2 regions of the Oceanobacillus locisalsi genome follow, and region 2 is predicted to be linked to the other one. Evidence: riboswitches for the same ligand, from Rfam matches in the RefSeq annotation. Region 2 holds a riboswitch; the other holds the start of a gene.
What was found. Region 2 has a riboswitch for FMN ahead of ribD (bifunctional diaminohydroxyphosphoribosylaminopyrimidine deaminase/5-amino-6-(5-phosphoribosylamino)uracil reductase RibD). Riboswitches for the same ligand answer to the same signal wherever they lie in the genome.

Region 1: another riboswitch for FMN. It lies ahead of ACFQ19_RS10690 (ECF transporter S component); the one in region 2 lies ahead of ribD (bifunctional diaminohydroxyphosphoribosylaminopyrimidine deaminase/5-amino-6-(5-phosphoribosylamino)uracil reductase RibD).

Annotation. Positions count from the first base shown of each region.
Region 1 is NZ_JBHTKK010000011.1:106,519-121,421, reverse strand. It holds gene ACFQ19_RS10735 (hydrolase) at 47-361, opposite strand; gene ACFQ19_RS10730 (mechanosensitive ion channel) at 512-2,059, opposite strand; gene ACFQ19_RS10725 (o-succinylbenzoate--CoA ligase) at 2,184-3,620, opposite strand; gene menB (1,4-dihydroxy-2-naphthoyl-CoA synthase) at 3,744-4,562, opposite strand; gene menH (2-succinyl-6-hydroxy-2,4-cyclohexadiene-1-carboxylate synthase) at 4,590-5,390, opposite strand; gene menD (2-succinyl-5-enolpyruvyl-6-hydroxy-3-cyclohexene-1-carboxylic-acid synthase) at 5,387-7,132, opposite strand; gene ACFQ19_RS10705 (isochorismate synthase) at 7,137-8,537, opposite strand; gene ACFQ19_RS10700 (1,4-dihydroxy-2-naphthoate polyprenyltransferase) at 8,829-9,764, shown strand; gene ACFQ19_RS10695 (hypothetical protein) at 9,798-10,157, shown strand; gene ACFQ19_RS10690 (ECF transporter S component) at 10,294-10,875, opposite strand; FMN riboswitch at 11,079-11,203, opposite strand; gene ACFQ19_RS10685 (M20/M25/M40 family metallo-hydrolase) at 11,291-12,355, opposite strand; gene ACFQ19_RS10680 (thioredoxin family protein) at 12,475-13,029, shown strand; gene ACFQ19_RS10675 (potassium channel family protein) at 13,196-14,194, shown strand; gene yugI (S1 domain-containing post-transcriptional regulator GSP13) at 14,656-14,903, shown strand, end outside.
Region 2 is NZ_JBHTKK010000023.1:36,441-51,343, forward strand. It holds gene ACFQ19_RS15955 (ring-cleaving dioxygenase) at 1-181, opposite strand, end outside; gene ACFQ19_RS15960 (MarR family winged helix-turn-helix transcriptional regulator) at 242-679, opposite strand; gene ribH (6,7-dimethyl-8-ribityllumazine synthase) at 855-1,322, opposite strand; gene ribA (GTP cyclohydrolase II) at 1,325-2,524, opposite strand; gene ACFQ19_RS15975 (riboflavin synthase) at 2,535-3,161, opposite strand; gene ribD (bifunctional diaminohydroxyphosphoribosylaminopyrimidine deaminase/5-amino-6-(5-phosphoribosylamino)uracil reductase RibD) at 3,094-4,221, opposite strand; FMN riboswitch at 4,365-4,502, opposite strand; gene ACFQ19_RS15985 (sodium/glutamate symporter) at 4,932-6,338, shown strand; gene ACFQ19_RS15990 (BCCT family transporter) at 6,761-8,296, shown strand; gene solA (N-methyl-L-tryptophan oxidase) at 8,355-9,500, opposite strand; gene ACFQ19_RS16000 (sodium:solute symporter family protein) at 9,607-11,025, opposite strand; gene ACFQ19_RS16005 (NAD(P)/FAD-dependent oxidoreductase) at 11,115-12,185, opposite strand; gene ACFQ19_RS16010 ((2Fe-2S)-binding protein) at 12,178-12,507, opposite strand; gene ACFQ19_RS16015 (NAD(P)/FAD-dependent oxidoreductase) at 12,500-13,615, opposite strand; gene ACFQ19_RS16020 ((2Fe-2S)-binding protein) at 13,615-13,929, opposite strand; gene ACFQ19_RS16025 (alkaline phosphatase) at 14,436-14,903, shown strand, end outside.

The DNA.
Region 1 (14,903 bases), on a different contig from region 2:
ATACCACCCAGATTTGCATTGTTTTATCAGGACGAATAAACCCTTTTTATTCTTCCCTTAATACTCCCATTGTCTGGATATGATTCTTCGTATTTTCATCGCCTAAATCATATAATGTCTGATACACGCCGGTAATGGTGTCATCGTATACATCGTTAGCGGTGTCCAGATGATACGGCACAAAAGGAATATGGGTGCGTTTATAACTGTCAAAACTGGCTTCATGCATTCCTTCAAATTTTCTGCGCAGCATTAATATTTCTTCGGCAGTCGCATAAATCACAAAATCATCATTTTCCTGATACGGAATCCGGGAAATCTCCCCTTGTCCGACACTGATAAAATATTTTTGTTTATCCAATATCATCACCTCCCGCTTATATTTTCCCCGACAATAGAAAATAAACATTCTCAGCGCATTTTTTCATTGGAAAGCAACTGTATCCTTTTCATCTATCCAACACGAAAAAAGCGTGTACACCACACACGGCATACACGCTTTTTTCTAATCTTATTCTTGATAATCATTCCCATCTTGTGATTGCTGTTCCTGATTAATGGACGTATTATCCAGTGTTTTATCAAATTTCTGCAGGTATTTTCCTGCAAAATCTTTTCCTCCCAAACCAAATGCAAGGCCAAACGCTAATGCTAATGCTGCCAGAAGCAGGATAAATGCGCTGTTCACAATGGTGGAAGCAATACCTAACTGCGATACGGCCATAAAGGCTGCAAGAATTAAAATACTATACTTTGCAAAACCTGCAAGTGCAGCTGAAGCCGGCCCATTTAACAAATGCAAGAGTACTTTTTGCACCATCGAACCAAGTAACAGAGCAACACCTAAAATCAGCACAGCTGCCAGCACATTCGGCAGATACGCAGTAATTGCCGTTGCAATACCGACAAGGAAATCCAGCTGGATAATATACAGCGCTTGTACGGTTAAGAAAAACACAATTAAAATCTGGACAATATATCCGGCAATATAAGACGGTGTCCATTTTGACTGGTCAAGCATTTTATTATTGCTGATGGTAGATACAAAACGATTAAATCCTAATTTACCGAGGTAATCTCCTGTAAATTCGCCAATCAGCTTACCTAACCAGATTCCAACTAGGATTAAACCGATAGCAATCAAGATATTCGGAATCATTTGCACAACATTGTGCAACATGCCGACTGCCGGTTCTGTAATTCCTGCCAGCTCTAACTGTTCCAGAGCAGAGATCGTAATTGGAATCAGAATAAGGATAAATACAATGTTCCCGACAAATTTTGCAAAAGATGTTCCCTCAAACACATTGGCTAATTTTAATTTCTGAATCCATTTCTCTGTTCCTGCTGCTTCTAATAAATTCGTTACAATACTGCGGACAATTTTGCCGACAAACCAGCCTACTGCAAAAATAAGTACGGCAGCAGCAAGTTTAGGAATAAAGTTCAATATTGTCGACAGTAAGCCGCTGAATGGCTCGGCGACACCTTGGATATTTAAAGCCTGAAGGATTCCAGGAATAAATAACAGCAAGATAAGATAAAAAGCGAATTTACCTGCTGATTCAATTGTTTTGCGAATACCTTCTTCGGAATCCGCAATGCCCGCTTTAGAAAACAGGCGCTGAATGCGTAATTTCTTACTTCCTTCTACAATCAGCCATTGCGCAATTGTCGCAATAATCCAAGCCAATAGCAAAATTAACGCTGCCTTAATGACTGCAGGGATAAAGTTTAAGAATGTAGAGATCAAATCCGATAAAGGATTTGCAATCATCGACATGTTAAGGATATTAAAGAATAAGATGAAACCTACAAGCAGCAGTATGTAATAAACTGCTTTGGAGATAATCTTATCCGATTGGACCGGCTCCTCTTTTAACCGGAATCGATTAAATAATTTATCGTCCCACTTTGTATTTTTTAATGCTTTAGCTACCATATTACTTATCCATTTCGCGATAAGCCAAACGACAAGAAGTACAACAAGGGCTATAATGACATTTTGAACCCCTGTCCAAAAACTAGCTGAAAAGTAATCATTCATAAAGTTTTCCATTGATTTTTGCTCCTCTCTATGCAGTATAGTAAGCGCTACCCGTCATATAAGAGAGCTAAACCTATTTTTTCCTGAAATATTTCTTTACTAACATGATGTCCTTTTCATCTTTTCGGCCAAGCTTTTAAAAAAGCTTTTTTAACGCATGCCGGACTAATTTATTCGCTGCGTTCCTTGGCAATTCGTCGGTAATATAGATTTCCTTCGGCTGTTTATATTGTGCCAGCCTGTCTCTTAAAAAGGAAAACATGGCATCCGTGGTCAGGTTATCATCCGCAACTACAAATGCAACCGGAACTTCTCCCCATTCCGAATCTTTTTTACCAGTTACTCCCGCTTCAAAGATTTCTTCCATCTGCAACAGGACATTCTCAATTTCGGATGGATACACATTTTCACCACCGGAAATAATCAGATCACTGCGGCGGTCAACGACATATAAAAAACCTTCTTCATCGAGATATCCAACATCTCCTGTTGCCAGCCAGCCATTTGAAAATGTTTGTTCGTTCGCTTCGGGGCGATTAAAATAACCTGTTGTCACCATGGGACCTTTCACCAGAATCTCCCCTACTTCGCCCGCCTGTTTTCCTCGTATGGTTAATTGTGCCGGAAAAAGCGGTTTTCCTGCTGAGCCAATTTTACGAAGTGCATCTTTGGGGCTTAGGGTAACAATTTGAGAAGCTGTTTCCGTCATTCCATAGGATTGAAACACCGGGATTTGTTTTTCTTTTGTTTGTTGCAATAATGTTTCCGGAGCAGGTCCTCCCCCAAGCAGCATGCAGCGAAATGCTTCTGGATAACTTGCATCTCCGAGATAATTTACCAGACGCTGCAGCATCACTGTGACGACAGAGGCCATGGTTACTTGCTTGTGCATAATCGCATCATGTACCTCTTCTACATCAAATTTTTCCAATAAATAAATTGGCATACCGTATATGATTCCTTTTAACATCGTGGACAGACCGCTCACATGGAAAAGCGGCAGCGGTACTAGCCACTTGTCATCATGATGCTGGCCAAAATTTAAACTGGAGCTTGTGGCACTCCACCAGTGATTTCCATACGTATGCTGCACAGCCTTCGGAAAACCGGATGTTCCGGATGTATACATCATCGTAAAAACCTTGTCCAGATTTATTTCTTCTATAAGTTGCATCTCCCGGTCAGCTTCCAAATCCTCCAGTTGTTCAAACGTTATCTGTCTGCATTCGGTCAGTTCTTTTTTCTCTGTTTCTATAATAAGAAGCGTCACATTTGCATCCTGCATTTGCTGTTTCATTTCATAAGCAGTTAAGCGCATATTCAGCAATACAACTACGGCCCCTAGATAACTGCATGCATGGATGGTCTCCATCATTTCTATACTGTTACCTGAAAGAATGGCAACATGATCCCCTTTTGTTACATTAGCAGCAACGAGTTTTCTCGCTTTTTCTCTGCTATTTTCAGCTAGCCGGCTAAAAGTGATCGTGGTTCCATCTTTCAACTCCACCGCAATATCATTCGGGGATAAATCAGCTTGTTTATCAAGCCAATGAGGAATAACTGTACACATTTTTTCTTCCTCCATTGTTATCAGTTTCTTTTGTATATTCCTTTCTTTGCGAAAAGAAACCTTTGCACGATGGGCAAAGGTTTCTGCACTATCCGCTTAAAATATCTTTAATCAAACATCATCTTAAGGGAATCTTGGGAACTGTCTAAAGTTCGGTTTTCTTTTTTCTTTAAAGGCATCTCTGCCTTCTTTCGCTTCCTCTGTTGTATAATAAAGCAGTGTTGCATCGCCGCCAAGCTGCTGCAAACCAGCCAAGCCATCGGTATCTGCATTGAAGGATGCTTTCAAGAAACGTAAAGCCATCGGTGATTTTTCTAAGATTTCTTCGCACCATTGCAATGTTTCTTCTTCTAATTTTTCTAAAGGTACGACTGTATTTACCAAGCCCATGTCATACGCTTCTTCGGCATTATACTGACGGCATAAGTACCAAATTTCACGGGCACGTTTATGACCGACCATACGAGCTAAGTATCCGGCACCATAACCAGCATCAAAGCTGCCCACTTTTGGTCCAGTTTGTCCGAAAATCGCATTATCTGCCGCGATTGTTAAATCACAAACAACATGAAGAACGTGTCCGCCGCCGATGGCATATCCGGATACCATCGCAATTACCGGTTTTGGAATCGTACGGATTAAACGCTGCAGATCAAGGACATTCAAGCGCGGAACTTCGTCGCCGCCGACATAACCGCCGTGACCGCGGACGGACTGGTCTCCGCCGGAACAAAATGCTTTCTCTCCTTCTCCGGCCAAAATGATAACACCGATAGATGAATCATCACGTGCATCCGTAAAAGCCGCAATCATTTCATTTACGGTATTTGGCGTAAATGCATTCCGTTTTTCAGGACGGTTAATGGTTACTTTTGCAATGCCGTTGTATTTTTCATAAATAATTTCTTCAAAGTTCTTTTCTTTTTTCCATTCTACTGTCATATTTATGACTCCTTTCGAACTGATGGTTTATCTCGTAATATCAATATGATTTTCACGGAAGAACCCATTTACCATTTTACCAAAGTTTCGCGATTTTTCCACATGAACAGCATGACCCGCGTCGGCACAGATAAGGAAGGTCACCCGCGGGATTGATGTCTGCATATGACGATTCATGGCAACAAATTTCTCATCCTCTTCTCCGACAATGAGTAACGTGGAGTGCGGAAGTTGCGGCAAATCGTTCCACCACGAGGGCTGCACCCCTGTCCCCATTGTACGGAGCGACATTGCCAAACCTTCCGCATTCTGAGAAAGGCGTTCTTCCCGAATTTTTCTCTGTTCCCTATCCGGGAGCCGTTTTTGAGTAGCGAATAAAGGAAGTTCCTGCCAATTGTTCACAAACTCCTCAACGCCTTGTTCCAAAATACGCCGGGCCAATTGTTCATCCTTTTCTTTACGTTCCTGCCGTGCAGGTTCCTCCTTTAATCCCGGCGAAGCACTCTCTAATACCAGCGAAGCAATATATTCCGGATAATACATCGCAAAGCTTAACGCCGTTCTTCCTCCCATCGAATAACCGACCACATGTGTTTGGCTTATTCCTAATTGATCCAACATTGCTGCCAGCAAAGAACAGCAATCTTTCATGGACGTAATAGGACTGTCCGTTTTCCCGTGCCCCGGTAAATCAACGAGAATACATTGATATTCGCTGAAGCAAGAACTGACCTCTCTCCATGTTTCGCGCGTCCCTGTAAAACCATGCAGAAACAGGATAGGCTCTCCCTGACCGATGATATCATATTGTAAGCCATCTGCATTCATTGCCAACCCTCTTTTATCTCTGTAATAATACGGTCCCATTTATCTCGATGCCAGCGCGTATTTTCATCACGGTCCGTTTTCACTTCAATGATAGATAAACCTTCCTGTTGATAACTGTGCTGCAGCTGTGTTTTTAACGCCTGTTCCGTTGAAACAACGGTATAAGCAGCGCCATATAGTTCTCCCGCCTTTTCAAAAGGCAAATCAGCCGGCGTACCAAAAATAGGTTCAAAATGCTTTTTGTCATTTGCTTGCGGCAGAAAAGAGAAAATGCCGCCCCCGTTATTATTGACAAGCACAATCGTGATCGGCAGCTGATATTGTTTAGCTGCCAGCAGTCCGTTCATATCATGGAAGAAGGACAGATCACCGATCAAAAGCGTTACCCGCTCTCCAGCAGCAGTTGCTCCGACCGCACTGGAAATCACGCCGTCAATACCATTCGCTCCACGGTTGCAGAGAATGGAAATGCGTTTAGAAGACGCCATAAAAAAGCTGTCTACATCACGGACAGCCATACTGTTTCCGACATAAAGCGTTGTATCATCAGGAATAACATCTGCAATTCCTCGGACAACCTCTCCTTCTGTCACTTGTTCTTCTACTCCTGCTAACAAGTGATACTTTGCCGTTTGATTATCGTTTTGCCATTCTTGTAACCATGTTCCACCGCGCTGTTCGTCCGGCGCTTTTGCGATTAATTGTTCACATAAGTACTTAGGGTCTGTATAGATGTAGGCTGTGTCATTACCAGTAGGATCACGAAAACCTGCGTCCGCCTCTACCACAAACTGCGGAATAGACAAATGTTCTTTCACAAAAAATAAATATGCTTTGGATACAGGCATGGCACCAAAACGAATGATATAATCCGGCTGCAATTGTGCTCGTATTTCTGCATCACGCAAGAAAGCATCATACGCTTCAATAACATGGCTTTTTTCATGGCCGCCTGTCCGCAGCTGCGATAAGGGGTCTGCTAAAATAGGAATATTCCAGCTTTGAGCTAATTGACATACAGACGCAGCAAAATCCCCATTCATCTCCGGACCGCAGACAAGGAGTCCTTTTTGGGAAGAATGGAAAAGGTCTGCAATTTCCTCTACTTGTTCCTCAGCCAAATGTTTGACCCCTTCTATTCTGTTCATGTCCGTACGCTTGGTGTCTGCTTCTGTATTCCAAATATCAGGAAGCGTGAAATCCGGAGCAAGTGGTTCTCTGAATGGGAAATTCACTTGGACAGGGCCTTTGTTCGCCTGTTCTGTGTATGCAAATGCCTGTGCTGCTTTTCGGCGTGCATACCCAAGCATCTGCGGCGTTGCTTCTGGGACCGCCATTTCATGAAACCATTTGACGTAATCCCCATACATTTTGATTTGCTCAATAGCTTGAGGGGCACCAACTTGACGCAATTCATGCGGACGATCCGCTGTCAAAACCAGAAGCGGCACCCTGCTGTAAAAAGCCTCCACAATCGCAGGATAATAATTCGCAGCAGCTGTACCAGATGTACATACTAAAGCGACCGGCCGATTGGTTTTTTTCGCTAATCCCAAAGCAAAAAAGCCGGCTGAACGCTCATCAATCACAATCCAATCCTTAATCGATGGATGCTCCCTGAATGTCAGTGCTAAGGGAGTAGATCTGGAACCAGGTGAAATAACGACATCTGTCATTCCGTTCCCCGCCAGCTCATCAATAAAATTGGCAGTGTAACGTGTTAAACTCTCTGTGTAATTCATTATTCTAATCCACTCCTAAAACAGATAACATCGGCATTAACTTAATCTTTGTTTCTTCATATTCACTCTCTGGGATGGAATCTTCCACAATGCCGCAGCCCGCAAACAAAGAAGCTTCATCTTGTTGGATCAATGCAGAACGTAAAGCAACTGCAAACTCCCCGTGCTTATTACTGTCCACCCAGCCGATAGGCGCTCCATACCAGCCCCGGTCCAATAATTCATTGTCGCGGATAAATGCCAGCGCATCTTCTCTCGGAGTTCCTCCTAATGCCGGTGTCGGATGAAGTCCGCTGATAATAGAAAAAATATGATGATTCTTTTGGAGCTTGGCCCGTACCGGCGTATATAAATGCTGCAATGTTTTATATTGATGCACAGCCGGCTCATCCGGAACGGTAACATCTGTACAATATGCCTCCATAGTACTGCGGATCATCTGCACGACATAATCATGCTCTTCCCTGTTCTTCGGATCTTCAAAAAGATGGTTCGCTATTGTCTCATCTTCTTCCATGGTTTTTCCGCGCGGCGCCGTGCCAGCCAAACAGGTAGACAATACATCCTCCCCTTTTACTTTCACAAGACGTTCCGGCGTAGCTCCAAGAAAACAATCCTCTCCCATTTCATAGGCAAATACATAGGAATTGGATTGGGTGTCTACAAGGCGTTTCAGAATGTCTGGAACGTTTGCTGACTGGTGAAAACGAAGCCGCACTTCTCTAGCAAGAACAATTTTATCAATTGCTGTATTTTTCATGACGTTTGTTGCTTTTTTTATCGTTTCTTTCCATTGTTCCGGCGCTATTTCCCTTTTACTTAGCACACGCAATACATGGTTATTATCTTGATAAACCGCACTATCTAATAACGTATGACGATAGGTTTGCAATTCCTCCCGCACCGTTTCATATTCTTCTCTTGGAAGAAGAAGACGATTTATAGTAAGGTAATAATTACCATTTGTATGTGTTAAAATATAATTTGGAACGGAGAAATGGTTACTTGGGAAGTTTTCCCATAGTTTGGTCCGCGGTTTTAACGGATCAAATGAAAAACCACCCATCGCCACAACGCCAGTTCCCGACATATGGTACGGGTTAGAAATAACAGCGTTCTTTAATAAAGCATTCCAATCCGCTTCTACTTGCTGATAGCGATTTTTAGAAGCTTCCACAGACAGCTCCACAGCATGCCCTGCTCCCGCCATTTGAAAATCTTCGTCTGCGCTCGACCAAAAGGTGCGCGGAAACGTCAACTCCCCCGCTTTTTCTAAAAATCTATATAAAGGAGCCTGATTTATTTTTTCAGTATAACTAAACAGTCTTTCTTGCTGATCTGTCTGAACAGATTGCATCGCAGCTTCCAAATCAGCTGTAAACTGTTTTTCTTTTACTTCCATCATGATGATAAACCTCCGTAATCATACGTGTTCAAATACTGCATTAAAAATAATATGATTATAGCGCAGTCTTTGAATATCCTTTCATTAATAAGACTGGTAATTTTAATATCTCTCCTTATTTTATGCCCTTTTTGTTACTTTCTCAAGAAAAGCCTTATAATTGATTGAAATCCATCCTTCTTTTCAAATTTTCAGTCGACAATCGGGGCTCTGTCCCGCAAAATTGGATTGACACGCTCTTGCCTCTTCACTAAAATAAATACGATATCGTTTTTTAGGAGGAAGCCCATAATGACGACAAAAGATACAGCTGAGATAAAAGAATTATTGAATGAACGGGAAGGATTTCATAAATGGTGGCGGTTAATGCGACCGCACACACTGACTGCCTCCTTTGTCCCTGTCTTTGTCGGGACAATGATTGCTTTTAACGAAGGAACCATTAATTGGCTGCTGTTTTTGGCCATGATGATTGCTTCTTTACTTATTCAGGCAGCTACCAATATGTTTAATGAATACTATGATTTCGTGCGCGGGTTAGATAACGATCAGTCTGTCGGCATCGGCGGTTCCATTGTGCGTGACGGGATGCACCCGGAACGGATACGTAATATTGCCCTTATTTTTTATGCTATATCCATTGGCATCGGTATCTACATATGTATTGTTTCCAGCTGGTGGATTGCAATTATTGGTTTATTTTGTATGGCAATCGGCTATTTATATACTGGGGGTCCTATTCCGATTTCCTATACACCTTTTGGAGAAATATTCTCCGGTGTTCTGATGGGGTCGGTGATTATCGGAATTACCTATTATATTCAGACCTCCGCCGTTACGATGGAAATGATCTGGATTTCTATCCCAGTAACGATATTTATCGGCTGCATTAACTTTGCGAACAATATCCGGGATCGGGACGGAGATAAAAGAGGCGGAAGAAAAACCATTGCGGTACTTCTCGGCAGGCCAAATTCCATTAATCTGCTTGCCTTCTTGTTTATTGCAGCTTTCGCAATAACCATCATACTGATTTTAATCGGTATTCTCCCTGTATGGTCATTCCTCACTTTATTAAGTGCACTGCCGGCTATCGGTGTAATTAAAGGATTTAAAGGGAAAACGCAAGCTATTGATATGATGCCGGCCATGAAAAATACCGGGAAAACCAATACCATATATGGTCTGCTTTTAGGTATCTCTTTATTGATTTCCGGTTTACTGTAAGCATGGATGTAATCTGAAAGAAAGGATGGTATCATGCAAGCAAAACATTTAACTGAGAAAGATATTGCTCATTTCAAGAAACAACTGCTGGAAATGAGAGAAGAAGCCGAAACATCTACAGAGTCAGCTGACAACCAGGAAGATGAACTTGCTTCAGTGACGATCAATAATCATCCAGCTGATTTAGGTACAGAACAATTTGAACAGGAACGGGATGCCAGTCTGGAATATATGCGGCAAGAAAATTTGCAAGAAATTGATCTTGCCCTGCAAAAAATCGAAGAAGGCACGTACGGATTAAGTGAAAAATCCGGCAAGCCCATTCCTAAAGAAAGACTGGAAGCTTTACCTACCGCAAGAATGCTGGTAGAAGAGGCGTCAGATGCAGAATAACGATCTGAGCTAAAAAAACATCATTTGTATGCGCTAAAGCTTCCATACCTTGTCCGTCAAGACGCAAGCGGCTTTGGCGCAACTTTTCATAAGAAAAGCAGAGACGCTTTACCTGGTCTCTGCTTTTCTTATATTCTTATATAAATCTGGTTCGCTGCTGTTGAATCCAGCTTTGCATTTTTTTAAATAGCGGGATAAACAAAATCGCGATAATAATTCCTTTTATAATATTAAATGGCAGTACACCGCCTATAACGGTAATCCACTTCACTTGGTCAGACATCTCCCAGCCCATAAACCAGCCGTATGCCGGTAAAATAAAGTAGTAATTGAGTACACTCATTCCGACCGCCATAATCACGGTTCCTGCCGCCAGTCCTGTTATCATACCTTTCAGCCCTTTTATACGATGATAAATCAGAGACACCGGCAAAACAATCATAAGTCCTGCCACAAAATTGGATAGAACTCCAATCGGCTCTCCCGAACCGGACACAGCCAGATATAATAAATTTTTAAATCCGACTACCAGCACTCCGGCAATTGGCGAGAATATCAATGACGCGATTAACGCAGGAACATCACTGAAATCTACTTTTAAATAGGGTGTTGGTAAAAAAGGTAATGGAAAATTAATAAAAAATAAAACAAGCGAAACGGTACTTAATAACGCGATAATAATTAACTTTAACAGCTGATTTTTCTTCTTTTTTTGCATCAGCTTTCCTCCTCCATCATTTTTTCGATTCCAACTCGTGATGAAGGTTCGATACTTTTTTATCCCCCAAGCAATTCATAGAAGCAGAAAAATCTTTCTGTTCCCCCGCTAAAAAACCCTAAAGCTCTTGAGGCTTTAGGGTTTGGAGTCATCGCTAAATAAATACGCTAATATACATACGCATTGTTAAATAAAAATAAGCTCGACATCTTCTCCCATCCAGACTATCACTGTCGGTTCCGGAATTTCACCAGATCAACTGCAAATAAATTGCAGCTCGCGGACTATATCCGCCGGTCGGGAATTACACCCTGCCCCGAAGATTGGAATCGAATATTAAATTTAACTTAAGTATACCACATTTATTTCGTTTGGCAAGAGAAAAATGTTGAATTCAATATAGTTTATTTTTCCATTACATATCGTCCTGAAGTGGATCCAGGTTCTCTTTTCCGGTCAGCTTTGCAAGCATCGTAACCAGTAAGTCAACTTCCTGTTCCATATCTTGCTTACTCACTGTTTCTACAGGAGAATGCATGTATCTTAACGGTAAAGATACCAGCGCTACTGGCACGCCTTTCCCTGTATAGCGCATCTTATCCGCGTCTGTTCTTGTCGCTGCAGGTGTCAGTTCATATTGTAAAGGAATCGATTTTTCTGCAGCTGCTTCTTCCAGCCACTGATTCACTTTGCGATGAATAGGTGCACCTTTGGCTAAAACAGGTCCGCCTTCTAAATGAACTTCTACCAACTTTCTCGTATCCACATTTGGATAATCGGTTGCAAATGTAACATCGATACCAATAGCAAAGTCCGGCTCTATCCCTGCCGCTGCAAAATAGGCGCCTCCCATATTGGTTTCTTCATTTACCGTACTCGCACCGTAAACGCCGATTGGAATATCCTTTTCCGAAAGCCTGCGAATCACTTCTGCAACCATGAAAGCTCCCGTACGGTTATCTAATCCTCTCGCTGAAATATATCGGTCCTGTAAAATTTCCGGTTCTGTTTTAAATACACAAAGATCGCCAACCTGTACCTTATGCAGTGCTTCTTCCTTTGTTTGAAAACCGCAGTCCATATATAAGTCCTGCACATCAAAGTCACCTTTTGCCCCGCCTTGGTGCTGTGCATTGACGCCAATAACTCCTGTCACGGTTTCTTGATACCCAAGCACAGTCACTCGCATACCAATAGCCGCTTTCGGATTGATAACGCCCATTTTATCAAAAAATATAAAGCCACGTTCATCGATACGTTGAATAACCAGGCCGATTTCATCACAATGGCCTGCTAAAAGGACTTTAAACGGAGCATCCGGATTTAACACAGCTATCGCATTGCCAACATGGTCTGTTCTGATTTCATCCGCATACTCCTGCACATAATGGATCCATTTCTTTTGAATTGCCATTTCCATGCTTGATGGAGAAGGCGTGTGAAGCAGATCCATTAATACATCATATTGTGTGTCCGTCATATTACTTAAACTCCCAATTACTTCCCTCTCTAGCCTATATATCATGTGCATCTTTTGTTTACCAAATTCACAGAAAAGGGTACACTTACTATATCAAATAATTGAAATGAGGGATACAAATGACATTAAATGCGTGGTATGAAAAAGGGATGAATCCAGATGAATACATTGAAGCGATGGAAGTAAATAAAGAAGATTTATTATACATTTACGATAACTTTTCATTACCTGCAGATGAGGATTTCTTTGAAGAAACAAAAAATAAGAATTTAAGAGCTATTATTCTTACAGAAGACTGGTGCGGAGATGCCATGTTAAATATGCCGGTTCTTCTCAAAATTTCAGAGGCCGTCCAGATGCCTGTGAAAGCCTTGTTGCGGGATGATAACCTTGAATTAATGGACCAATACCTCACTAATGGCACAGCCAGATCCATCCCTATCGTCATTTTTATGGACGCAGAAGGAAATGAAGTCGGGAAATGGGGACCGAGAGCAGAAAAAATCCAGGCCTCTATTGATGAATCCCGGGCGCAATTGCCGCCAAAGGATGCAGAAGACTTCGGAGAAAAGCAAAAACAAATGCATCGCTTTATTACCAAATCGTATCGTGACAATCCGGAAAACTGGTCCATTGTTTATGAAAGTATCAAACAAACAATACAGTCTATCTAATTTTCAACACTGATTCATATTCGCTGAATCAGTGTTTTTATTTGTCTGAAATGATGTGAATAGCATCATTTCCCCTCCATGAACTCCTCCTGAAAACATCTGCCGGCAACGAATAAGCTCTCCTTCTATCAGTCATACTAACCTATACAGATTGGAGGGCTCTCAAATGAATGACCGTTTTCTTAAACTTCTTTACCACCGTGTTCCAAATATTTTAAAACTCCTTTTACTTGTCCTGATTACGATGCCGATTTTCGGATTTCTTATTAATTTAATGGAACCGGATCGTTTTCCTACCGTTTTTGATGGCATCTGGTGGGCGCTTATTACCGGTTCTACTGTCGGTTATGGAGATTTCATACCCGAAACCATACCAGGGAGGCTGCTTGCTGCATTTTTAGTTCTGAGCGGTGGCGGGTTAATTGCATTTTATATTGCCTCCTTATCTACTACTGTCAGTAAACGTGAAAAGAAATCACAGGAAGGCAAACTGGCTTTTCATGGTAATAACCATTATATATTTGTCGGTTTTAACGAACGGACCCGGCGGCTTGTTGATTTAATCATTCGTCATTATTCCAATAAAAAAATTGTTATTATCGACCGCAGTTTGGACAACTTATCCTATACCAAATTACCAGTCCATTATATCAAAGGAAACGCAACAGAAGATGACATTTTACATATGGCGAAAATAAAGGATGCAGCTTGCGTATTTATTGCAGCAGATAATCAAAAAACAGATTATGAATCAGATACCCAGGCAATTCTGACTACCATCGCTATCCGCGGCAATAACCAGGATATTCCAATTGTTTCTGAGATTTTATCTGAAAAGCAAATCGATAATGCCGGCCGCGCCGGAGCTACCACGATAATTCGCTCCAATGATTTTATGAGCAGTCTGTTTTTTCATGAATTAGATCCAGAAGTACAAGCAACCCCTTTTGAAGATATTTACCATCTTTTGACACAACAAAAATTTATCCATCTCCCGCTGCCCGATTCACTGATTGGAAAAACGTATTCGGAAGCTGTCCCCCCCTTTTTAGAAAAAGGGTATATGGTGATTGGTATTCTTCGCGGGAAGGACTATATGCTGCACCCTAAAATTGCATGTGTGCTAAAAGAAAAAGACATCGTTATCTGCATGGTCCATCGATAAGCAGCCTTATTTAAATTGTCAGAGTAGCTAACGCCTAGTGTTTATGGTAAAATAATATATTGTGAAAAAAGGACATGTTCAAAAGATGAAGAAAAAGATTTTAAAATTGACTTACTGGTTTTCTTGCCGAAGTCAATACAGAGCTTACAAAAGCTGCCTTTTCTTTTTCCATCCGCTTTGGATAACGCATAATATATAAATTGAATTAATAAACCTGTCTTTTGTGCTAAAAATTGAAGCCATTTATTTTAGAATTAAGCACCATAACTAGCGAAGGAAAAACACGGAGACTCCTATGGGAAAGCGCAGTGTGAAGACCCCGCAGAAAAAGCGGTTTTCTTTTTCGAGGAGGCTGAGGACAAGCCCATGGAAAGCGTAGTGTTTTTCCGTAGCGAGTGTCAGGAAGGAAAATATTAATTTCAAGTTATATAGAACTGAAAAAGATATAGGAGTTGTTTCATATGACTACAAACGTAGAAATCGGTCAAGTAATAGAAGGAAAAGTAACTGGTATCCAGCCTTATGGTGCCTTTGTCGCCATTGACGGAGATACACAAGGGTTAGTTCATATTTCTGAAATCACCCACGGTTATGTGAAAGATATTAACGATTATTTAAGTGTTGGTGACACAGTTAATGTGAAGATCATCCAAATTGATGAAGAAAAAGGAAAAATTTCTTTATCTATTCGTGCGACAGAAGAAGCACC
Region 2 (14,903 bases):
TTAACTCTGTACCCGGGCTGCCTGTTTTATCACCATAAAATAAGTGATACATGGAAGGGTCATCTTGGTTCACTGTCATTTTCACCCGACGCAAGCCTAAAACATCCCGATAAAAGCTATTATTTTCATTTGCATTTTTAGTAACCATCGAAATATGATGGTGTCCTGGAATGGTATACATCAATTATCTCTCCTTTATCAGTTTACTAGTCAAGTCATGATCAAAAAAATAATAAACGTTTTAATTTTTTAATCTGTTTTCTGTATGCTTCTGCAACTTTGACATAAGCGTATATAGTGTCCGCTGTTCTTCTTCTGTCAAACAGTCATCGACCACAGACGTTTGAAAAGCCAGCTGGTGTTCAAAAACTTCTTCTATCTTGGTTTCTCCCTTTGAAGTCAAACTTATCCATTTCGTTTTCCAATCCTGCTTACGTTGAATATATCCGTCCTGTTCCAGCCGTGTAAGCATCCGTGAAATGCCTCCTTCTGACACCGTTACTCGGGAAGCTAGTTCACTTTGCGTGAGAGGCTGATAAGACCAAATCTGGTTTAATACATCAAATTGGGCAACCGTAATATCAAATTGCTTTAGAAAGTCATTGGACAGCAGATTGCTCTGATGCATAAAGCGGGCAATTCGCAGCCAAATCAAGGAACCAAGGGTATTCTTTTTCATTCGCCTCATATCCTTTCTTTTATATCATTTTACTACTCAAGTGAGATGAAAACAACAAAAATATTTTTAATTAAATATATTTATTTATCTATGGAGTCACAACATCATTATTGTATGCCCTTATCCTTTAAGAAAGGCCGCCCGTGATACAGACAGCCTTTCTTCTCATACCTATTTAAGCATGCATCAATTTATTTAATGACATCATTTCTAATAAGCCTAATGCAGCTTCTCCGCCATTATTTCCTGCTTTCGTACCCGCTCTCTCCAAAGCTTGTTCAATCGTTTCTGTTGTCAACACACCAAACATAACCGGAATGTCTGCATGCAGACCGATTTGTGCAATACCTTTGGCCGCTTCATTACTAACCAGCTCATAATGTGTGGTCGCTCCACGAATCACTGCTCCGAGTGTAATAATGCCATCGTATTTTTTTGTTTTTTCTACTTGTTTTGTAATATATGGAAGTTCAAATGCACCCGGTACCCAGTAAACATCGATGTCTTCTTCTTTCACCCCATGTCTTTTTAGGATGTCTTTAGCACCTCCCAATAATTTCGAAGTGATCAGTTCATTAAACCTTGCAATGGTAATAGCTACTTTTAATTGCTCTCCTTGAAACATTCCTTCATATACAGCCATAATTATTCTCCCTCCACTGATAATAAATGATGAAATTTATCTTTTTTAACTTTTAAATAATGTTTGTTTTCATGATAAACCGTTGTTTCTATCGGCATCCGTTCAGCTACATCAATACCATATTGCTGCAGCTCGTTCACTTTATCCGGGTTATTTGTCAGCAGCCGGATTGTTGAGATTCCTTCTTTTTTCAATAACCATGCAGCGATATCATAATGCCGTTCATCTGGCAGAAATCCAAGAGTAACGTTCGCTTCATAAGTATCTGCTCCTTGCTCCTGCAATTCATAGGTTTTCAGTTTATTAAGCAGCCCAATTCCTCTTCCTTCTTGCCTTAAATATAGAATCGCACCGCGTCCTTCCGCTGCAATGATTTTCATTGCCTGCTCTAACTGTTCACCGCAATCACAGCGATGCGATCCAAAAATATCTCCAGTCAAACATTCTGAATGTACGCGGACTAAAACGGGTTCTTGATTATCTTTCATGTCTCCCATAGACAATACAAGCTGGTCTTTCCCTTCTCTATCCTGATAAAGAGACAAATCAAATTCGCCATGTTTAGTTGGTAATTTTACTTTTGCATTTGCTTGCATCCTGGAATAAGTTAAATAATCAGCAAGTTCTTCAACGGTTATCATCGGCATATTCCATTCCGCTGCCAGCTGTTTTAAATCCTGCAGCCGGGCCATTGTTCCGTCTTCCTTTAAAATTTCACAAATATAAGCTGCTTCACTATCTCCTGCCAGCTTTGCCAAATCCACGGCTGCTTCCGTATGCCCTCTGCGTTCCAACACACCGCCATTCTTCGCGATTAACGGAAAAATGTGCCCAGGCCTATTGAAATCAGCAGCTTGGGTATCTATATTTGCCAGCTCTTGAATTGTTTTTGCCCGTTCAAATACAGAAATCCCTGTAGCGGTTTCCTTATGGTCCACACTGATGGTAAATGCTGTTCGATATTCATCTGTATTTTCTTGCGTCATTTCCCATAAATTTAAATTCCCGGCAATTTGTTCGGAGACCGGAGCGCAAATTAACCCCCGGGCATGTTTTGTCATAAAGTTGATGGTTTCCGCAGTAGCTTTACTGGAAAGACCGACTAAATCACCTTCTGCCTCTCTATTCTCATCATCCGCAACAATAATCAGTCTTCCTTGTTGCAATGCAGTAATAGCTGCTTCGATATGTTGTATTGTCATAATCTTCCCTCTATTCTCCAATATATTTACGCAACATCTCATTCTTTTCCGTACCTATCATAGCTTTAATATATTTTCCGAGTATATCCGTTTCTACATTTACGAATTCACCTTGTTTTAATTGCCCCAGATTGGTATGATCCATGGAATAAGGAATGAGTGAAACACTAAAGGACCCTGCCGTAACAGCTGACACCGTTAAACTTGTCCCATTAATCGCTACCGAACCTTGGGCTACAATTTCCCCTTGAATTTGCGGTGGATAATAAAAAGTGAGAATGATGGAATTCTCCTTTTTAACTTTTTTGATCAATCGCGTTGTTGTGTCGACATGACCAGACACAATGTGCCCCTCCAAGCGCGCATTCGCAGATAACGCTCGTTCCAGATTCACCGGTGCATGTACTTGTACATCAGCGAAAATCGATTTTTGAAAGGTTTCCGGCATAATATCCACCGTAAAATCGGAATCGGTTACTTCGGTGGCAGTTAAACAGACACCATTCATTGCCATACTGTCTCCAACATGATAATCGTGCAAAAGTTCCTGCGAGGCAGCGCACGTCAATTCAATATGGCGACTTGCTTTTTGGATTCGTTTGACAGTCCCTATTTCCTGAATCAAACCTGTAAACATCCTTCTTCCCCCTCTTATTGACTATTCGTACATCCTCACCGACTGCTTCCACGCACTGCAAAACTAAAGGCGTTGTTGCTGAAACGTCTCTATCGCTAGAGAACGCAGGCACACCATTGCCGCCAATTAACTTTGGCGAGATATACGAAATCACTTCTTCAAACATACCCTCTGCCAAAAATGCATCATGTATCTTACTTCCACCCTCTACATAAACCGATTGAATTCCCGCCTGCTGCAAATAATCAACGACTTTTGGAATGGTCCAATGTTCATTCGGGATCAAGTGAACATGCGCAGGAATATTTGCTATAGAATCAGTTTTGGTAAATACCCAGACAGGTGCACCTTCTCCGAAAATGTGATATTTTTCAAAATCCAGTGTTTGCCCGCTCCGGTCTAAAATGATTCGCACAGGCGGGAAATCGGTAATGGTCTCCGGCAATAACGTCGGATTGTCAGCTAAAACGGTCCCGCTCCCTGTTAAAATAGCCTGATAACATTGCCGCTCTTCATGTACTTTTTTATATGTTTCTTCTCCTGTAAGGTATGTCCGTTGAAACGGATTAACCGAAAGCTTCCCATCCAGACTGACAGCTTGTTTTAATACAATATAAGGGTGCTGTCTTCTATGAAAATAGTTATAGTGTTTATTCAAATCTTCCGCCTCTTCCTGCAATATACCGGAAACAACCTGTATCCCTTGTGCTTCTAAATAGGCTTTTCCTTTCCCTGCTACAACAGGATTGGGATCAAGCTGCGCAATCACCACTTTGGAAATGCCGCTATCTATAATCATTTGGGTACAAGGAGGCTGCTTTCCGGTATGATTGCATGGCTCCAGCGTCACGTATAATGTTGCATCACATATATCTTCGGGGGATTCACATTTTTCGATGGCCATTTTTTCTGCATGCTTCTCGCCGTATTTCGGATGATAGCCAGTTGCCAAAAGGCTATTTTCTTTCACAATGACGGCACCGACTAATGGGTTAGTATATGTGTATCCTCTGCCTAACCACGCAAGCTCTATCGCTTTTTCCATGTATCGTTCGTCCATGTGTCTCCTCCCTTCTCGTGAACGTCAAAAAGCCCCGTGAAAATGTTTCACGGGGCATACTTAAATAAAAGCTGTCCAATTCACCTAAACAAGATCTTGTGTACACAAAATGAATACACTTCGCCTATTTATGTGCTGACGTTCGTTTTCTTCTCCCATCCAGACTATTACTGTCGGCTCTAGAATCTCACTAGATCCACCGCTAAACGCGGGTCACGGACTTCAAACTTTGCTTGTTTGTCACCGCCGGTCGGGAATTACACCCTGCCCCGAAGAATAATATTAAATTTTGTTATTACCTTAAATGCTTTAATATTCTAACATGTTAAAAATGATAATATCAGTAAAAAGTATAAAATGCAAGACATTATTTTTATCACGAGTTAACGTTAATTGAAAAAAAGACAATTCTTTATTATTTTTTATCCTTTATTTCATACTTTAAATTCCCGATAAATAATCAATCAACCACCTACTTCACCTAAGAACATGATATACCAAAAGTAAAATTAAAAAAGCAATATATACAAGATAAAGCAGTTATTTCAAGTTCTAATCCAGCATAATCAAACGATATACTCATGCAACATTGACACACTAAAGAGAAAATGTCATGTTTTTCATAGAGTTATAGCGGGTACAGTGAAATTCAATATTTTTTTATTTCCAATTGAAAACCTTCTTAAAATTTTATAGAAAGGAGTTTATCTATGTCCTTACAAATTGTCGGTTTTGCTGTTGTTATACTAGCCGCTCTGCTCGTAATCGGGAAGCTTATCCGGTTGAAAATCCCCATCCTTCAAAAGCTCTTCTTACCTACGTCTTTGATAGGTGGTTTCTTAGCACTCTTATTGGGACCAGAGGTATTAGGTCGTCTAACTACAGACGGTTTTCTTGATGCTGGCTTCTTTACGGAAGATATGGTAGAAGTTTGGGCGGGTTTACCTGAGCTATTGATTAATATTGTTTTTGCATGTTTATTTATTGGATTTATCTTACCAAAACCTAAAAAGATGTGGAGGATTGGCGGACCGCAAATAGCCTTAGGCTATACAATGTCTTGGGCTCAATACGTAGTAGGTATATTACTAGCACTTACCGTGTTAAGCCCCCTCTTTGGACTTAGTCCTGCAGCAGGAGCACTCATTGAAATTAGTTTTGTTGGCGGCCATGGCACCGCTGCAGGGTTACAAAGTACATTTGAAGAACTCGGATTCTCCGAAGGTTATGACCTTGCTATTAGTTTAGCAACGGTAGGAATACTGTCCGGGGTAATAATTGGTATGATTATGGTGAATTGGGCTGCACGCAAAGGGAAATCGCAGACGTTACATCATCCCGATGAGATTTCTTTTGAACAACAAACGGGAATTCTAAATAAAGAACACCGTGAATCATCAGGTACGAAAACTACCTCCCCGCTATCGATTGAAACATTTGCATTTCATTTAGGGTTAATTGGTATTTCGATATTCATTGGTTATGTACTATTGGAAGCGTTTATTTGGCTAGAAGCTGCAACGTATGGAAGTGCGCTGGATATTTATTTATTTGAATATGTTCCTTTGTTTCCATTCGCAATGATTGGCGGGATAATTGTTCAAATCTTTATATCCCGTTTTGATCGTCATGAATTAGTTGATCGAGATACGATTAACACCATACAAGGAGTAGCACTAGATTTTCTAATTATTAGTGCCATGGCTTCACTAAGCTTACAAGTAATTGGAGCTAATATCATTCCATTTATTTTACTTGCCGTTGTTGGTATAGCTATTAATGTCTTCCTCTTCCTATATCTCGGACCTAAAATGATTCCGAGTTACTGGTTTGAACGAGGAATTGGGGATTTTGGTCAAAGTACCGGAGTTGCAGCGACCGGAATAATGCTTATGCGTATCGTGGATGCAGAGAATAAATCTCCTGCACTCAATGCATTTGGTTATAAACAAATATTATTTGAACCAATGGTTGGCGGCGGACTTGTAACTGCTGCTTCCGTACCATTTATCATCCAATTTGGTGCAATTCCTGTATTAATAGCAGTGATTTTATTAACCATTGCATTTTGGTTATTAGGTACCCTATACTTTGGAAAAATGAAAGAATCCGATTAGCATAGGAGCAACAGCATGCGTACTATTTCATGCTGTTGCTTTTTCTCATTATGGGTATCTTTAGAGAAACTTAAATTCGTATATTTCGTCACTGGATGTGCAACATTGTTATCTCTTCTGCACCTTCTTTAACAAATAATCATTATTGCAAAAAAAGAGATAATTTCAAATAAGAAAGGAGGATTGACAATTATATTAAAGTCATTTAGGGTATAGAACGGTGGAATTATACTTCCGTTTTGGAGTATGATTCCACTTTTTCTTTTTCTGCGTTTCTATGTGTCATATTTCGTGAAAAAATAACGTGTCGAGACATTTTCGCATTTCCCCTCGTAGCAAAACCATTTATTCATAGAATATAATTTAGATTCGGAGAAAGAATAACACCAAAGAATAAATAACAAACTGGAGGAAAGAAATTAATGCAGTCTTCAAATAAAAAGAAGAAGTCTTTAGATTTACCTACATTCCTATTAAGTGGCGGAGCACTTATCCTATTTGTCATCGTTGCACTCATTAATGCAGACTTTGTTTCAAATATGGTGGACACCTTATTTGGCTGGTCAGCTACTTATTTTGGAATGATTTATCAAATCGTCATACTTGGAACATTTTTTATTGCACTGATATTAGCCTTTACGAAATACGGAAAAATACGACTGGGTAATGTGGATAAGCCAGAAATGAGTACATTTAAATGGATTGCCATTATCATGTGTACTTTATTAGCAGGAGGCGGCGTTTTTTGGGCAGCCGCAGAACCACTTAGTCACTTTTTGGAGGTTCCGCCTCATTTTTCCGGTATCGAAAATGCATCTCCAGAAGCCGTTGTACCTGCACTTACCATGAGCTTTGTTGATTGGGGTTTTCTATCATGGGCTATTTTAGGGACACTCGGTACGATTGTGCTAATGTACTCTCACTATCATAAAGGGATGCCATTAAAACCAAGATCGCTTCTCTATCCAATCTTTGGAGAGAAAGTCATTTATAAAAGCGTATTTGGGACCATTGTTGACACTTTTGCCATTATTTCCGTTGCAGCCGGAACGATTGGTCCGATTGGGTTCTTAGGGTTGCAAGCTGGTTATGGAATAAGTTCTCTCACAAACTTGCCAAACAACTTGACCCTCCATATCACTATTATTATTTTACTCGTGATTGCAGCAGCTATCTCTGCAGTGACAGGCCTTCACAGAGGAATTCAATTTTTAAGCAGCTTTAACGTGATTTTAGCGGTTGCATTAATTATTGGCGTCCTGATCCTTGGCCCAGGATACTTTATTTTCAATCATTATTTGGAAGCATTTGGACTTTATGTGAATGAACTTATTCCATTCAGTACGTATCGCGGGGACGAAGCTTGGCTCAGCTTATGGACAGTATTTTTCTTTGCATGGTTTATCGGCTATGGCCCTATGATGGCGATGTTCTCCGCCCGCATTTCACGTGGACGTACCGTTCGCGAACTTGTTGTAGCAGTTGCGATTATTGCTCCTGTCGTTGCAACTATCTGGTTTGCTGTTATAGGCGGAACAGGAATCTTTCAGGAATTAGAAATACCTGGTTCCATATCCACTGCATTGAATGAATCAGGACAACCTGCTGCCATGATGGCAATTACAGAACAATTGCCGCTTGGAATGATTTTCAGTTTCCTATTTCTATTAGCCACTATCATCTTTGTATTAACAACAACCGACTCTATGTCATTAACTATATCTATGGCTATTTCCGGTAATGGACATCCGCCAAGATGGTTAAGAGCTTTTTATGCATTGGTTATGGGCTTAGTAGCTATTGTTCTGGTATCACTGGGCGAAAGCAGTATCGACTCATTACAGTCATTTATCGTAGTTACTGCAGTTCCAGTTGTATTCTTATTGATGACTACTTTTTGGACAGCGCCAAAAGCACTCAAAGATTTGTATGAGAACCATAAGAAAGAGACACTATAAAACGAAACCATGCCAGCCTTTCTTCATTGTTGAGGAAAGGCTGGTTTTTTCATTTGAATTACTCCACTTTCCTTAACATTCTTCCAGGGTCAAGATGGTTAATGTTACTTTCCGTTTTTCCATCAATCATTAATTCAGCAATAATTTTGCCTATTACAGGTGACAACTTAAATCCATGCCCAGAGAAACCGCTAGCTACAAAAACATTATCCCAGTTCGGCAGTTCTCCTAGTAATGCATGGTCATCAGGGGTATAAGCATCCATGTAGGCACTTGCTCTAACAGGGTCAGGAAAGAGAACAGGTAATAAAGCTTCTACTGATTCACTTATTTTTTCTAATTCTTTCGGATAAACGTCTCTGTTCAATTTTTCAGGGTCTTCAATAGCCAATGGATCTTTTGTATAGGAAGCTTTCACCATCGTTCCTTCTAAGGTAGGTGCTCCAGTTAATCTGAAATCTCCTCGCATCCTTGCAAAAATAGGAAACTTATCTGGCTTTGTATGGACGGGATCTTTTGGTGCGAACCACGTTAATAATAACCTTCTCGGAATTAATTTTTCCTTCCATTCTGAAATTAATTTCGATGTCCATGCACCAGTTGAAATGAGCAATTTTCCAACTTTATATGTTTTGCCATCATCCGTGATAATACTTACTCCTCCGTTTTCGGAGCTAACATGTTCCACTTTTGTAAATCTCTTTATTTCAGCTCCGTATTTCTTTGCTAAAAGAGACGCAGACACTACGGCCAACTCCGGACGGATAAAACCTGCTTCTTTATCAAAAATTATCAAATCATTATCGTAAAACGTAAACTGTGGATATCTAGTTCTAGCTTTGTCTTCTTTTAATATCTCGTGAGACAAGTTAAAATCCGAAATACTTTTCAAGATATTTCTTATCACGGGAGAGTCTTCTTCAGCAATCATCAATCCACCATTTAAGGTTAAGAGTGAATTACCGCTTTCTTTTTCCAATCCCCTCCATAATTCTTTTGCATTTTGGAGGAGTGGTACATATTCAGACCCCTCCATATAAGCAGTCCGGAAAAGACGAGATTCACCTCCTGCTGCTGTCCGATCATTTCCAAGCCCATACTGTTCAAACCCCAATACTGAAACTCCTCTTTTAGCAAGTTGCCATGCTGCCATACTTCCCATTGTTCCGACCCCGATAATACCGACTTCTGCATCCATTTCCATCCCACCCTCTTCTAATTAAAATTATATTTTGCGTCCTATCTTCATAAATAATAGCGCATCGCAAAATTGATTATTCCTATAAAAAAGTATATTCTGAAATCTATACTTATAAATGAGTTGTTTTTGCTATATTACTTTTTTGTCTAAATATTATACTACTTATGATAAAACCAACTAATGAGCTGACAACGCCATAAACAGCATATGGTACAGCCGTATCCATCACTTGAGCGACAGCTGCCCCAATGACTCCAAAGAAAATTCCGCCCATCGCCCCTTTTGCTGACAGAATGTTTCTACGTCGCAATGCAAAACCCAAAAATATCGGTACAAGTAATCCTGCAGCAGAATAAGCATAAGTTGCCTGCAACCATCCTAGAGCTTGTGGATAATACAACGATAAAAGAACAGCTACAATCACAGTTATAACAGTGAGACCTCTGGAAATTTTAACAAGTTCCCGATCTTTTACATTTTTATTAATGTAAGATTTATAAATATCGTTTGTAATATTTACTACAACTGACTGTACAGCACTACTCACTGTAGACATGATTGTAGCAATTATAAATGCCGAGTAGATTGCAAGAAACCATGTTGGAATTTGAGTTAAAAACCATCCTGCTGCAAGCTCTGAATTTTCCAATCCAGGATTTTGTGACAAAATAGCAATCCCCATAAAAGAAGCCCATATACCAGAAAGCAAACCGGCAATCGCCGCAATAATAAACCCTTTTTTTGCAGTTTTTGCATCCTTTGCTGCATAAATCCTCTGATAAGACATCTGGTTCGTAAGTGCTCCTGGAAAAATGGCAAATATCCAAAGTACTACAGTTGCCATCCCTATAGCACCCATGCCTTCGGGAAATGCTACAACATTTTCTGGAACATTAGAGACAATATTCGACCAACCGCCGCTTAAATTTAACATATAGATACCACTTATAAGAGCAAGAATAAGCATAAAACAACCAAAGATGAAATCAGTCCATGCTACAGAAGCTAATCCCCCTGGTAAAACAAAGAATAAACTTATTGATGCAAATATAATTACAAGCAGAGTAAAAGAGATCCCTGTTATTTCTGAAAATAAATTTCCAAACGCCACCAGCTGTGTACACATCCATCCGAAAGGAACAACGATGGCCAATACAGTAACGGCACTCATCATTATTTTATGATCTCCATATAACCGTTTGAAGATGTCTGGCAAAGTAGAAAAATTTTGCTTCTTAAACCAACCAGCCAGCATGACCAGTAAAATAATACCAATTGAATAAAGAAGGTTATACGTAATAGCTGACCATCCTGCACTGTAACCAATACCGACATGGGCAACAAGCACCCCGCCTCCCATTCCAGTGGCAAATTGAGTTCCTGCAATAACATACATTGGCAGAGATCTGCCGCCCACATTCCAGTTTTCAATGCCTTTCTGCCTCCTCCCAACAAGAAATGAGATTACTACGCCGATACCTAAAACGGTAATTGAACTTATTACTATCGCTACTGTAGGGCTCATCATTTTCCTCCTCCTAAATACTTCTTTTAATTTTCTTTAGGCTGTTAGATTCTTTTTGTCAAAAATGACCCACTTACCTATTCTGTATTCCATCAAAACCTATCCAAACTGAAACGTGAAAGATCAATGGATGTTTCCCCTTCTGTCAGTAATTCTGTCATTAATGTTCCAACAATTGGTGATAATGTTATACCACTATGCATCGCTGTCACATAAACCCCTTTTATTCCAGGAAGTTCATCTATAATTGGGAATCCATCTTCAGGCATTATCCGAATACCTGAAAAACAACGGACAACATTCGCCCGGGAGAGTGCAGGAACAAAATCAATTGCCATCCTTGCTGTTTGTTGAATCACGTCCAAAGTTGAACTCCTGTCGTAACCTACCTCCTCTTTCGAATAACCAATTAAAACTTCACCATTATCCGCCTGACGAATTCCGCCCAGGGTATATTTCAGAAACGGCTGCAGCGGTTCTGTTACGAGAATTTGTCCTCGAACCTGCTTAACGGGCATATCTACGCCGAGCATTCTTCCAAGTTCTTTTGACCACGGTCCTCCTGCTAGAACTATTTTTTTTGCCCGAAAACTGCCTTTCAACGTTTTCACTTGAAATATCTCCCCATTTTTCTCAATACCATGAACGGGATTATAAAAAGAACAGTGTACACCATTTTTTCTTGCTGCTTTCACATATAATTCAACAAGTCGGAACGGATTTACATTTCCATCTATTTTGCTAAATGTTGCTCCGGCTACATTTGGCGAAAGATTTGGTTCTTTTTCAAGCACCTCATCCCGACTTAAAACCTCTATTTCAATACCAGCTTCTGCTTGTCTTTCAGCAAGCCTTAGAGCAGGTTCTCTTTCAGCTTCATTAAAAAAAGGAGCTATCCCACCAGTTCTTTTATATTCCACATCGCCAATTTTCTTCTCCAGAAACGGATATAGCTCCGCACTGAACATACTTAATTCTCCATACCAGGAGGGTGTTTTACTGTGTACCCATACCCAAGCTTGTGTGGAACCGGATGTTCCTGATAAAGGAAAACCTTTATCTAGCAAAAGAACTTCATGTTTCTTACTTTCAGAAAGATGATAGGCAATACTGCTCCCGACAACCCCACTGCCAACTACAATGACATCAAATAAGTTATCCATTTTTTGATTCACCATCTTCCACTGACTCACCAAATACTGATACTACGCTGCCATCCTCGCTTTCTTGAGCAAGTGCACTCATTCTAACCATTTTTAGTGGCATACGAAATCTTGGCAAACCTATTTCATTCAAAGTTTTTCCTGTACAATCAGCGATAATTTCACTAACTGGATTAAAACAAACCTTTGATTGGCAAGGCCCCATGCCACATCTGGTAAGACGTTTAATATCATCAAATGACTCTGCTCCATTTTTTATTGCCGTTTCAATCTCATCTATATTAATTTCTTCACAACGGCATACAATAGTTGATTTATCCATTATGTATCCCCCCTTTGATGCTATTTATTTCTTCAGGTAACATCATATCCATTTTTTGATAAAAATGATTTATGATTTCAAATCTGGCTTGAAATGTTTTTTCATTTATGTCATTCTCTAAGTTAGATAATTTCTTCCATAGCTTTTTTCTAGAATCCATAGCTCTTTTTTGCCCAAGTAGTCCAATTTCTTCTAACGCACTTATTGCAGCAATTTCTCCTGTTAACAGAATTGACCCTATCGACGTAATTCCTGCTGCATTTCCAGCAATATAACAGGAAGGGTTACTTGTTTGAAAACGAACATTGTACTCTGGCAGCCAACCACCAAGCTCTCTATGATAAACAAGGGTACAACCTATTATTTCAAAAGGTTCAATGATTGGACTGAACCCATTTGCTATACAAATGAGATCCGCATCAATTTCATATAATCCGTCTGGCGTATTAACAGAAACTTTTTCTAATTCCTCTTTTCCAATTGCCTTTTCAATCGTGCTATTCAAATAAAAAGGAATATTTTTCATATCATACAGCAAATCAATATTTGAACTGCCAATTTGCTTTTTGTCTTCCACAATAGCTTTTACATTTACTCCACATGCTTGAAGCTGCCTTGCTACTTCAAGGGAATAATCATTCGAACCAAGCATAATCGCATTTTTTCCGGGAAGTACTCTTTCTCTATTAATTAATATGTGAGCTGCCCCTGCTGTCATTACCCCAGGTGTTGTCCAACCAGCAAATATTTTAGCGTTCTCTGCAGCTCCAGGAGCAATTATTTTTTTACGTGATTGGATTTCAAACGTCTTTTCTCCATCTGTAACACCAATATTTCCATTCTGATAAGCGCCAATCATAATATGTTTTTTCAGAACCTTTACTTTTGATACTTCCAGTTGTTTTATTAATTCATCACTTAAAGTCGTACCACGAACTGTTTCACTATTTTCGGAAAACCGGCTAAACCGCTGCGTTTGTTGCTTTAACTGGCCTCCCAACGAATACGATTCATCAACTAATATTACCCTCGCACCTGCCTTGTCAGCAGTTAGAGCCGCTTTCATCCCCGCAGGACCGCCGCCTATAATTAATATGTCAGTTTCCATCACTTTTCACCTCTCACACCAGGGTCACTTTCATTAGAAAAAACCTTCATCCCTTCTTCTACTAAGGTAGTACAACTAAGTACATGATCAAGTCCATCTATCGTCACGAAACAATTCATACACCTTCCGTTCCCGCAAAACACCCCTCTTGCTTTAAACAACTTTCTGCTTACACCCAGTTTACGAATACCATTTGCCATTAAAGCAGCCGCAACAGTTTGTCCTTTTTTTGCTTTCAAAGGTTGATTATTAAAATAAAAAGTAACCTCTTCATTACTTTTTTCGCCAAGTATCGGATGTTCAATGATTTGCATGGGCAGCCTCCTTCATCATCTATTGATTTCAGAAACGATGAAACGCTTCAAATGATGTCCTCTATGAAAAGGTAATAATACAGTTTATTATAATTTGGAGAATAATATTATCACTTTATAGATATGATTTATTTACATCATTAAATGCAGCTTGTTAAAAAGCCTTTTTTCCATTATTTATAGAAGAATAGCCATCTATTATTTTTAATAATATGCTTATGCACTCCGTTAATCTGATATTATCGTTTATTAAAATAATATGAATCGGTGTATATGAATAAACAGGGTTGGTATACCTTATATACATGTCATACAAAAATAAACGATTTGGATATTATGTATTGACCGAACCAACCTTTTTAGAAAGACAGAAAGAAAATCATAGAAAATATAGATTCAAATATATCAAAAACAAAAAATTACACAGTATTTACATTCTATTTATCCTTTATTAACGTTCATCCCCTACAATGAGGTTAGGTTCAATTTTGAAGGAGGATGATGGAATGATTAAAAAGCTTGGAGTGGCAGCGTTGAGTGCAGGATTGATTTTTTCAGGAGTCAGTACTACAGCAGCTAGTGCGAATGGAAACAATCAAATGAATAACGATGGGGAAATGGGTAACGAAGCGAAGAATATTATTTACATGATTCCAGATGGCTTTAACGCAGATTATGCAACGAATTATCGACACTTCAAGGGAGAAGATGCAGTATGGGATCAACATCAACAAGGCTCGTATACTACATATTCCGCTGATTCCAATATTACAGATTCCGCCGCAGCAGGCACAGCAATGGCATCCGGAGTAAAAACCAATAATGGCACCATTGGAATCGATCCGGAAGGCAACACACATCAAACCATTTTAGAAGCATCCCAAGATAAAGATATGGCAACTGGTCTTGTTGCTACTTCCACCATCACGCATGCAACGCCAGCTGCATTTGGTTCTCATGTAGAAGATCGGGGG